2 regions of the Arthrobacter sp. TJ-265 genome follow, and region 1 is predicted to be linked to the other one. Evidence: riboswitches for the same ligand, from Rfam matches in the RefSeq annotation. Region 1 holds a riboswitch; the other holds the start of a gene.
The links. A riboswitch is a leader RNA that binds a small molecule or an ion and turns the genes downstream of it on or off. The one in region 1 is predicted to bind cyclic di-GMP.

Region 2: another riboswitch for cyclic di-GMP. It lies ahead of AC4D2E_RS14715 (glycoside hydrolase family 26 protein); the one in region 1 lies ahead of AC4D2E_RS00195 (response regulator transcription factor).

The regions. Positions count from the first base shown of each region.
Region 1 covers NZ_JBZCND010000001.1:36,095-40,267, forward strand. The annotation lists gene AC4D2E_RS00180 (AAA family ATPase) at 1-483, shown strand, start outside; gene AC4D2E_RS00185 (DUF6221 family protein) at 494-754, shown strand; gene AC4D2E_RS00190 (hypothetical protein) at 923-1,408, shown strand; gene AC4D2E_RS00195 (response regulator transcription factor) at 1,405-2,220, opposite strand; cyclic di-GMP riboswitch class I at 2,331-2,405, opposite strand; gene AC4D2E_RS00200 (LysR family transcriptional regulator ArgP) at 2,519-3,415, opposite strand; gene AC4D2E_RS00205 (LysE/ArgO family amino acid transporter) at 3,485-4,090, shown strand; gene AC4D2E_RS00210 (hypothetical protein) at 4,122-4,173, opposite strand, start outside.
Region 2 covers NZ_JBZCND010000004.1:182,448-186,620, forward strand. The annotation lists gene AC4D2E_RS14710 (DNA-formamidopyrimidine glycosylase family protein) at 1-290, shown strand, start outside; gene AC4D2E_RS14715 (glycoside hydrolase family 26 protein) at 327-1,574, opposite strand; cyclic di-GMP riboswitch class I at 1,592-1,666, opposite strand; gene AC4D2E_RS14720 (peroxiredoxin-like family protein) at 1,923-2,594, shown strand; gene AC4D2E_RS14725 (hypothetical protein) at 2,622-2,894, opposite strand; gene AC4D2E_RS14730 (GAF domain-containing sensor histidine kinase) at 2,959-4,173, opposite strand, start outside.

The DNA of each region.
Region 1 (4,173 bases):
GTTCCGCCACGGTCCCTCGACCTCCTGGAATCCGTGGTCCGGGCGGTCAACGTGCTCACCAACCACCTGCGCGCCCACCGGTTCGACGGCGTCGTCATCCTGGACCGGCACCTGCACTGCCAGCAGGCGCTGCGCACCACCCGCGGACTGCCGCGGGGCAGGTTCCTCGCTGCGCTGGCCCGCACGCTGCCGGCCCCGGACGTCGTCGTGTTCCTCGACGTCAGCCCGGAGGAGGCCCTCCGCCGGATCACCGCGCGGGGCTCCGACACCGAACGCGTGGAGCACCTCCGGGCCTACCGCGACGCCTACCGCGGGCTTCCCGAATTCGCGGGTTTCCGGCGCGTGGATGCCGACGGCGCGCAGCCCCGGGTCGTCGAGGAGCTCGAGGGGATCGTCGACGGGGCCGGCCGGGTCGCGGCGCGGTGCGCGACGGCGGACCGTCCTCCGCGTGGGGTGGACGATGCAGCTGCTCCCGCTGGATAAGGTTTCAGGTATGAATGAGATCGCCGCCTTCCTCGACGCACGCATCACCGAGGACGAGAAAGCCGCCCGCACGGGCACCCTCCCGGAAGAAGTGTGGGGTGCGCGGGGCTGGTACGAGCCCGCGCGGGTCCTGTCGGAATGCGAGGCCAAGCGGCGTCTCCTGCAGTTCGCGCTCGCCGACCTCGGTGAGCCCCACGGGTCGAGCGTGCTGAAGCTGCTCGCCGGTCCCTGGGCCGGCCACGGGGGCTACCGGCCGGAGTGGAAGGCCTGACCGGAGGACGGCTCAGGCGCCCGGAGCCCGACGCCGCCCGGCCGGCACCGGGTGACGGGACGGTGAAGCGCAGCGGTCGTACCGGCAAACGTCCTGCTCCAGCGCAAGCTTTGCGCAAGAACTCCGTGCAGGTGCACGCCGCCCACCTGCCGTCGCTAGGCTTGGAGTGTGCCCCTACCTTCGACTCCGTCAGGCCCCGACCAGTATCAGGGCCGGTATCCGGTGGACGGCGCGGCACCCCTCCCACACGATGCCGCCCCGTCCCTCGACGCGCCGGGCAAGGCGGCGCCCCTCGTGGACCCCTCGGTCCTCGGGGACATGGCGCGCGACTTCTCCGACCCCGCCGTCGTCCTCCGGTTCGCGCGTGACTTCTCCGCGACGCTCGAGGGCAAGCTCGAGCGGTTGGAGCTGAGGATCGGGGCCGGCGATGCCACGGGCGCCGAGGACGCCGTCCTCAGCGTGACGACGTCGGCCATGATGGTGGGCGCGGTCCGCCTCGACCAGGCTGCGCGGGTGGTCCACCGGATGATCGTCGCCCACGACCTCGACGGCGCCCGGCGCGCGAGCGCCCTGCTGCGTGCGTGCGCAGCGGACACGCTCGGGGTGCTGCGGGCAGGCTACCCGGACCACCCCGGGGCGGCAGCTCTCAGCTAGTCCTTGTTTCGGGGCACGACGCGGAACCCCACGCCCCGCACCGTCGTGATGAGGTCCGGGCCGCCGTCCACGCGCGCCAGCTTCTGGCGGAGATTCGCGATATGCACCTCGATGGCCCGCTCGTCCGTACGGCTGACGAAGTTGTACCCCCGGTAGTCCCCGCCCCGGGACACCCGGACCAGCTCCTCCTTGGTCCGGACGGCGCCGTTGCCGCGCATCAGCTCGTACAGCAGATTGAATTCGGTCTTCGTGAGCGGCAGTTCCACGCCGGCACAGCTGGCGATCCGCGCGTCGCCGTCCACCGTGATGCCGCCGTTTCGCAGGACGTTGGCGGACTTCGCCGGGACGGCATCGTCGTCGGACGGGGTGGGCGCGGGGGCTGCGAGTGCCTCGGTCCGGGCCGGCGGGGAGTGCGTGTTCTGCCCGATGCGTGGGCGGCGGAGCATCGCGTCGATGCGGGCCCGCAGTTCGCGGGGCCGGAACGGCTTCAGGACGTAGTCGTCGGCTCCGGCCTGGAGTGCGGTGAGGATGTCCATCTCGTCGCTGTGGCCGCTGAGCACGATCACGTAGCAGTCGGTGGTGTTGCGGATCCGGCGCAGGACCTCGTAACCGTCGATATCGGGGAGCCCGATGTCCAGGGTCACCAGCATCGGGTGCTGCTGGCGGACCACGTCGACACCGTCGCGCCCGGTGGTCGCACCACTGACCACGAAGCCGCCCTGTTCCAGGACGGCGCAGACCAGGTTCCGGATGTCGAGATCGTCCTCGATGACGACGGCGGCCCGACGATCGCCCGGTGGGGAGCTATTCATCGCGTGCTGCACCGGGGCGGTTCCGTGGGGCGGCCGGGGTCTGCCGGCGGGCGGGTCTGGGAACTGGGGGGACGTGGCGTGTCCGAGGCATACTCCGTGGACCTGTTCTCTTCGGCGGCCCGGCTGACCTCAGGGGTCCCGTGGCTTTGCGTCCCCGGCTCGCACCGGGTTTGCCTTTGTCGACGAGCGGCTGCTCGCTCGACGATAGTAGCAACCCCCACCGACGCCGTCATGAACGACGGGGAGCGCCGTCGGTCCGTGGCGCCACGGCACCCGACGCAGGGTGTCTCCCTCGCCGTCAGCTCCTCCGCGCAGGTGGGCGGAGGAGGAGCGCCGCGGACCGCAGTACCGCGTCGCTGACGGCAGCCAGGGACGTGGATCCGTGGCGCCACTGCTGCCAGTACAGGGGGACGTCCACGTGGCCTCCCGGGTCGAGCAGGACGAGGCCCTGGGGGTCGGACCGCAACTCCAGTTCGGACACGAGGCCCCACCCCATGCCGAAGCGGATCGCGTCCGCGAAGGCCTGCGCCGCGGGCAGGAAGTGACGCGGCGGGTCGAAGGCACTGCGGATGCGCGAACGGAGGTACTGGTCCTGGAGGTCGTCCTTCCGGTCGAAGAGGACCACGGGGGTGCGGGAGAGCCGTCCCGGCGTCGCCCCGTCGGCGAACCAGGTGTCCCGGAAGTCCACGGAACAGACGGGCACGTAGCGCATGACGCCGAGCGGCTGCGAGGAACATCCCTGCACGGGAGTGGCCACGGACGTGATGGCCGCCGAGGCGGCACCGCTGCGCAGCAGGTCGAGGGAGTAGTCCTCGTCCTCCCGGAGGATCTCGAGCTGCAGGGTGTCTGCGACGCGGGCGAGGGCCGGCAGTACCCAGGTGTGCAGCGAGTCGCCGTTGGCCACGATCGTGATCCGCCGGCGGGGGCCGTCGCGGGCGGAGTCGAGCTCGGTGGCGAGGTCCGCCGACAGCAGTTCGAGCTGCCGCGCGAAGCGGACGATCGCCTCTCCCGCTCCGGTGGGGCGGAGGGGGCGTGTGCGGGTGAGGACCGGGCGCCCGACGGCCACCTCGAGGGCCCGGATCCGCTGGCTGATCGCTGAGGGCGAGACGGACAGCGTGGAGGCCGCTGCCTCGAAACTGCCCTTCTCGATGATCGCCGCAAGGGCTTCGGCCTGTCCCGGATCGACTAATCGCATAAGCAACTCTTATCTCGGTGAAGAAGCATTAGTTTGTCTAAGCATAAGTGCCGGCCCTAGGTTGGTTCCGTGATCTCCACCGCCGCCACCGGCTTCGCCGCCGGACTGACCCTGATCGTCGCCATCGGCTCGCAGAATGCCTTCGTGCTGCGCCAGGGCCTGCGGCGGTCCCATGTCGCGCTGGTCGTGGTGGTGTGCGCCGTCTCGGACCTCGTGCTCATCGTGCTCGGCGTCGGCGGGTTGGGAGCGGCGATCGAGCAGGCCCCCGTGCTCGTGGAGGTGGTGCGCTGGGCCGGGGCGGCTTTCCTCACGGGATACGCCGTCCTCGCGGGGCGGCGCGCGCTCCAGGGGGAGCGGCTCGACGTCGGCGGAGGGCCCGCGACGACGTCCTGGCGTGCCGCGCTCGGAACCTGCCTCGCCCTCACCTGGCTCAATCCGCACGTCTATCTCGACACCGTGCTGCTGCTGGGATCACTCGCGAACACGCACGGCACGCCGGGCCGGTGGTGGTTCGGCGCGGGCGCCGCCCTCGGCAGCATCCTGTGGTTCTCGGCGCTCGGCATGGGGGCGCGCTTCCTCGCCCCCGTCTTCGCCCGCCCCTGGGCCTGGCGCATCCTCGATGCACTGATCGCCGCGGTCATGCTCCTGCTGGCCGTGCTCCTCGTCCTGCGGTAGCGCGCGTCGGTGGTCGCGGCGCTACCCGCGGCTATTCCTCGTTGGCGCGCTCCTCGATCCAGTCCGTCGCCGCGTCCGAGAGC
Region 2 (4,173 bases), on a different contig from region 1:
GCTTCCTGCGGGGTGTCCACCCCGACACAGCAGTGGCCGACGTGGACGTGCCGGCACTGGTGGCCCTCGGCGCCCGGTGCCTGCGGTTCTCCGCGATGCAGCCGGGTGCGCACCAGGTCACCACGGGGAACACCCGGCGGGGCGAGAAGCACTGGGTGGCCGGTCGCGCCGGCAGGCCGTGCCTCCGGTGCGGCACCGCCGTGCACGTCAGGGCGGAGGTCCCGGATGATCCTGGCCGTCGTCGGACCTGGTGGTGTCCGCGCTGCCAGCCGCCACCGTCGGGGCACTGACGCCGGGGTCCGGGCTCATCCCGTGCCGGGCGTCGGTCAGCGTCGCGCGGCGAGTGCCGTGGCGAAGGCGTCGGTCGAGGCGGGGGAGCTGTCGATGCGCCAGTCGGCCTCCTTGACGATGTGGAACCAGACGAGCGCGACGACGTCCTGCTGCGCGGAGACGTACCTGAACAGGTCGGAGATCCATCGGGGTTTGGACCCGCCGATCTCGGACGAGGCAGTCTCGGCGATCATGATCGGCGTGCCCGGGGCGATCTGCCGGAGCTGTGCGATGCCGTCCCCGAACAGCGCCTCGGGTTCCTGCCAGGAGCTCCACGCCTGCGACGTGCCCCAGTTGTAGCCGTCGAGCGCCACCACGTCGACGTAGTCTCCACCCGGGTACAGCCGATCCATGGGCGTGGACCCCCAGTAGGGGACATTGGGGTTCCAGACCCAGCTGATGTTGGTCGCGCCGGTGGAGGCGACGACGTCGTGTACGTGCCGGTACGCCGCGATGTAGTCGGCCTCGGTGTTGCCGTTGACGCCGGCGGCCCACGGGTACCAGTCCCCGTTCATCTCGTGCGCGAACCGCAGATACACGGGCTGCCCCCAACGCCCCAAAGCCGTGCCCCACTCGCGGAGGTAGGCGTCGAACTCGCCGGCCGCGATGCGGTCGAGGGAGTAGGCGGACTGGTCGGCGCCGCCACCCCAGGTCCACGGCTCCCAGGTCAGCAGCGTCTCGGCGCCGCGGGCGCGCACCGCGTCCAGCTCGGCGATGGGCGCGGGCTGGTTGAAGTCCTTGTAGGACAGCACGAGGGAAGGGGCCTCGCCCGCGAGTGTCGCGACCTCGTCGAGCTCGCCGCCGGCCGCGGGCCCGCCATTGGTGCCGACGCCGAAGCGGATGCCCTTCGGGGCGCCCGGGGCGGGCGCAGGCTCGAGAAGCGTGTATCGGACGCTCGCCGTGCTGGTACCGACCGTCGCCGTGATGTCCACCGGGCCGGTCCCCGTCGGCACGATCGAGACGGTGAAGGCGCCCGTCGGCGACGTGGTCAGAGCCGCACCCACGGCCCCTGCCACGACGGTTCCCCTGCTCTTCCTCGGGAAGCCCGCGCCAGTCACCGTGACGGCGGCGCCGGGCACTCCGGAGGTGGTGCTGACCGTGACCCTGGGCGTGCCCGTGGCCGCGGCCTGAGCGGACACCGGCGGCCCCCCGAGCATGAGGACGGACAGCACCGCGGCGACCACGACGAGGCGCGCGGCGGTCGTCAGGACTGCAGCTGCTGCGAGACGGGGAACGGGAAGCATGATCGGCACCTCACGGGTTCGGTGGCCCGGCTGACCGCGAGGGTCCCGTGGCTTTGCGTCCCCGGCTCGCGCCGGGTTTGCCCTTGTCGCCGAGCGGCTGCCCGGGCGTCGTGGGTCCCCGCGATGCAGCGGGACCCGCACCCCATTGTCCCGTCGCATCTGCCCCGCAGCCGCCGGAATCCGCTGAGCGGTGGCCAAGGATTCCGTCAGGTCTTCCGCAGCGCGCATCCCCGGTGGGCCCCGGCCGCCGCCCGAATATGGCCGTCGTCTTGGGAAATCGTGTGGCCTGGCCCACAATTGGTAGTGCGACGGGCTCGAGGCTCCCGTCGTGGTGTGCGGAGGGAGAAGATGAAGCAACGACAGAAATTCACCGACACGATCGCGACGCAGGTGGACGCGTTCAGGCCGACCTTCGAGGCGCAGGTGGGCCCGGCGCTCGCGGAGGTCTTCATGATGGAGCAGGAGGAACTCCGCCGCGCAGGGCTGCCCCAGGGGATCGCCCGCGTGGGCGACAAGCTTCCCGAGGCGATCCTGTACGACGACGGAGGGCATCCGGTGCCCCTGCGCGAGGTCCTCGGGGCCGCAGCCGCGATCATCGTGTTCTACCGGGGCGAGTGGTGCCCCTACTGCAGCATCACCCTGCAGACCTACCAGCGGGAACTGAGCCCCCTCGCCGAGACCTTCGGGACGCGGCTCATCGCCGTCAGCCCCCAGCACCCGGAGATCACGCGGAAGATGGCACACGAGAGGGGGCTGTACGTATCGCTCTACTCGGACGCAGGGAACACCCTCGCCTCGCAGCTCGGGATCGTCACGTCACCCAGCCCCGAGTCGACGCTGGCGCGCATAGCCCTCGGGATCGACGTCGCCGGATCCAACCTGGACCGGTCGCTGACGATCCCGTTCCCCACGGTGATCGTCGCCGACGCGACGGGCACCATCCGGTTCATCGATGTTCACGTGGACTACACGAACCGCACGGAGACCAGCGACATCATCGATGCCCTCGTGGCGCTCTGACGGTAGTCGCGCCCACCGGAGGCGGGCTCAGGCTTCCTTCGCCTCGTTGTCGGCGTCCTCGTTGTCGGCGGATACGAAGGTGTCGCGTGCCAGCTGACGGCGATCAAGCTCTTCCCGGAGTTCGTGGTGCTGCCCTTCGGTCTCCGCGTCCACGCCCCCGTCACGGATGTACTGCACATCCCTCGAGCGGTGGTTCCTGCTGTTCAGGATGTCAAGGTCATCCCGATCGATCGATGTCAGATCCTCCGGGAAGAGCTTCGCCGGGTCCAACCTGCTGTTATCACTCACGAAGTGCCTCATTCACATGCAACAAACCCAAGAGCCCCGCTTCTAGAGGCGAGACCGACCTTACCGCAATCGCCTCCTACCTCCCGGATTCCTGGTCCCCGCCGCCCTCGGTGCCCAGGGGCACGATGAGCAGGATGTGCGTTCCATGGCCGAGGGGGCTCGAGATCGAGAGGGTGCCCTCGCAGAGTCCGGTCCGGCGCCGCATCTCCGTCAGTCCGGGACACGAGGGCGGTTCTGCGAACCCGGAGCCGTCATCGATGATCTCCATCTCGAGGCGATCCGGAAGGGCCTGCAGCGTGATCGTGACGGAGTGTGCTGCGGCGTGCCGGAGGGCGTTGGACAGGCCTTCCGTGAGGACCCCGTGAACATGTTCGGCCAGTTCGGGGTCGACAGCGGCGTCGAGGGGGCCTGAGAGGTGCAGGACGGGTTGGAGGGCGCGGCTCCTGGCCGCTGCCGCCACGAGGGCGAAGACGCCGGCGCTGAAGGTCGAGGTGGCCCGCGGAACGGATCGCAGTGAGTAGATGGTGTCGCGCAGTTCCCTGATCGTGGCATCCAGCTCGGCGGTCACGACGCTGATGCGTTCGAGCGCCCTGCGATCCGTGAGTTGTTTGCTGAGGACCTGCATGCTCAGGCCTGTCGCGAACAGTCGGTGGATGACCAGGTCGTGGAGGTCGCGTGCGATCCTGTCCCGGTCGCCGAACACCGCTTCCTGTTCCCGTTCCCGCTGGGCCCGCAGCAGTTCCAGGGCCAACGACACATGGGACGCGAACGTCCGGACCATCTCGTGGTCGACGTCGGTGAACGGGACCTCCGCCCGGCGGACGAAGAGGATGTAGTGCCGCTCTCCCGACCCGGCGAGTCGTACGCACACCGCCGTCGTCGGGGCAGGGAGGGAGGACCCGTGCAGCAGGCGGGCGGTATCCGCCGGTGTCAGCAGCAACGGGGGCGACATCGCGGTCAGATCGTCCAGCAGCGCCGGATAGTCCCAGGATTCCCCGCTGAAGGAGCCTGCGTCCCGGCCTTCCGCCGCTACGCAGAGGAGCGCTCGTCGATCACCGTGCTCGCGGAGAACGAGTGTGAGGTCGCTGTGCGATGCCCGCAGGGCGTGGTGCGCGACCGATTCGGGATGGCTCCGGACCGGGTCGGTCTGTTCGAGGATCTCGCGGACCGCACCGAGCCCGCCCTCGAGCCATCGTGTCCTGCGCGTCGAGTCGTCGAACAGGCGGGAGTTCGCGATCGCGATGGCGGCCGCCGCGGCGAGAGCGACGAGGAGCTTCTCATCGGTGCTGGT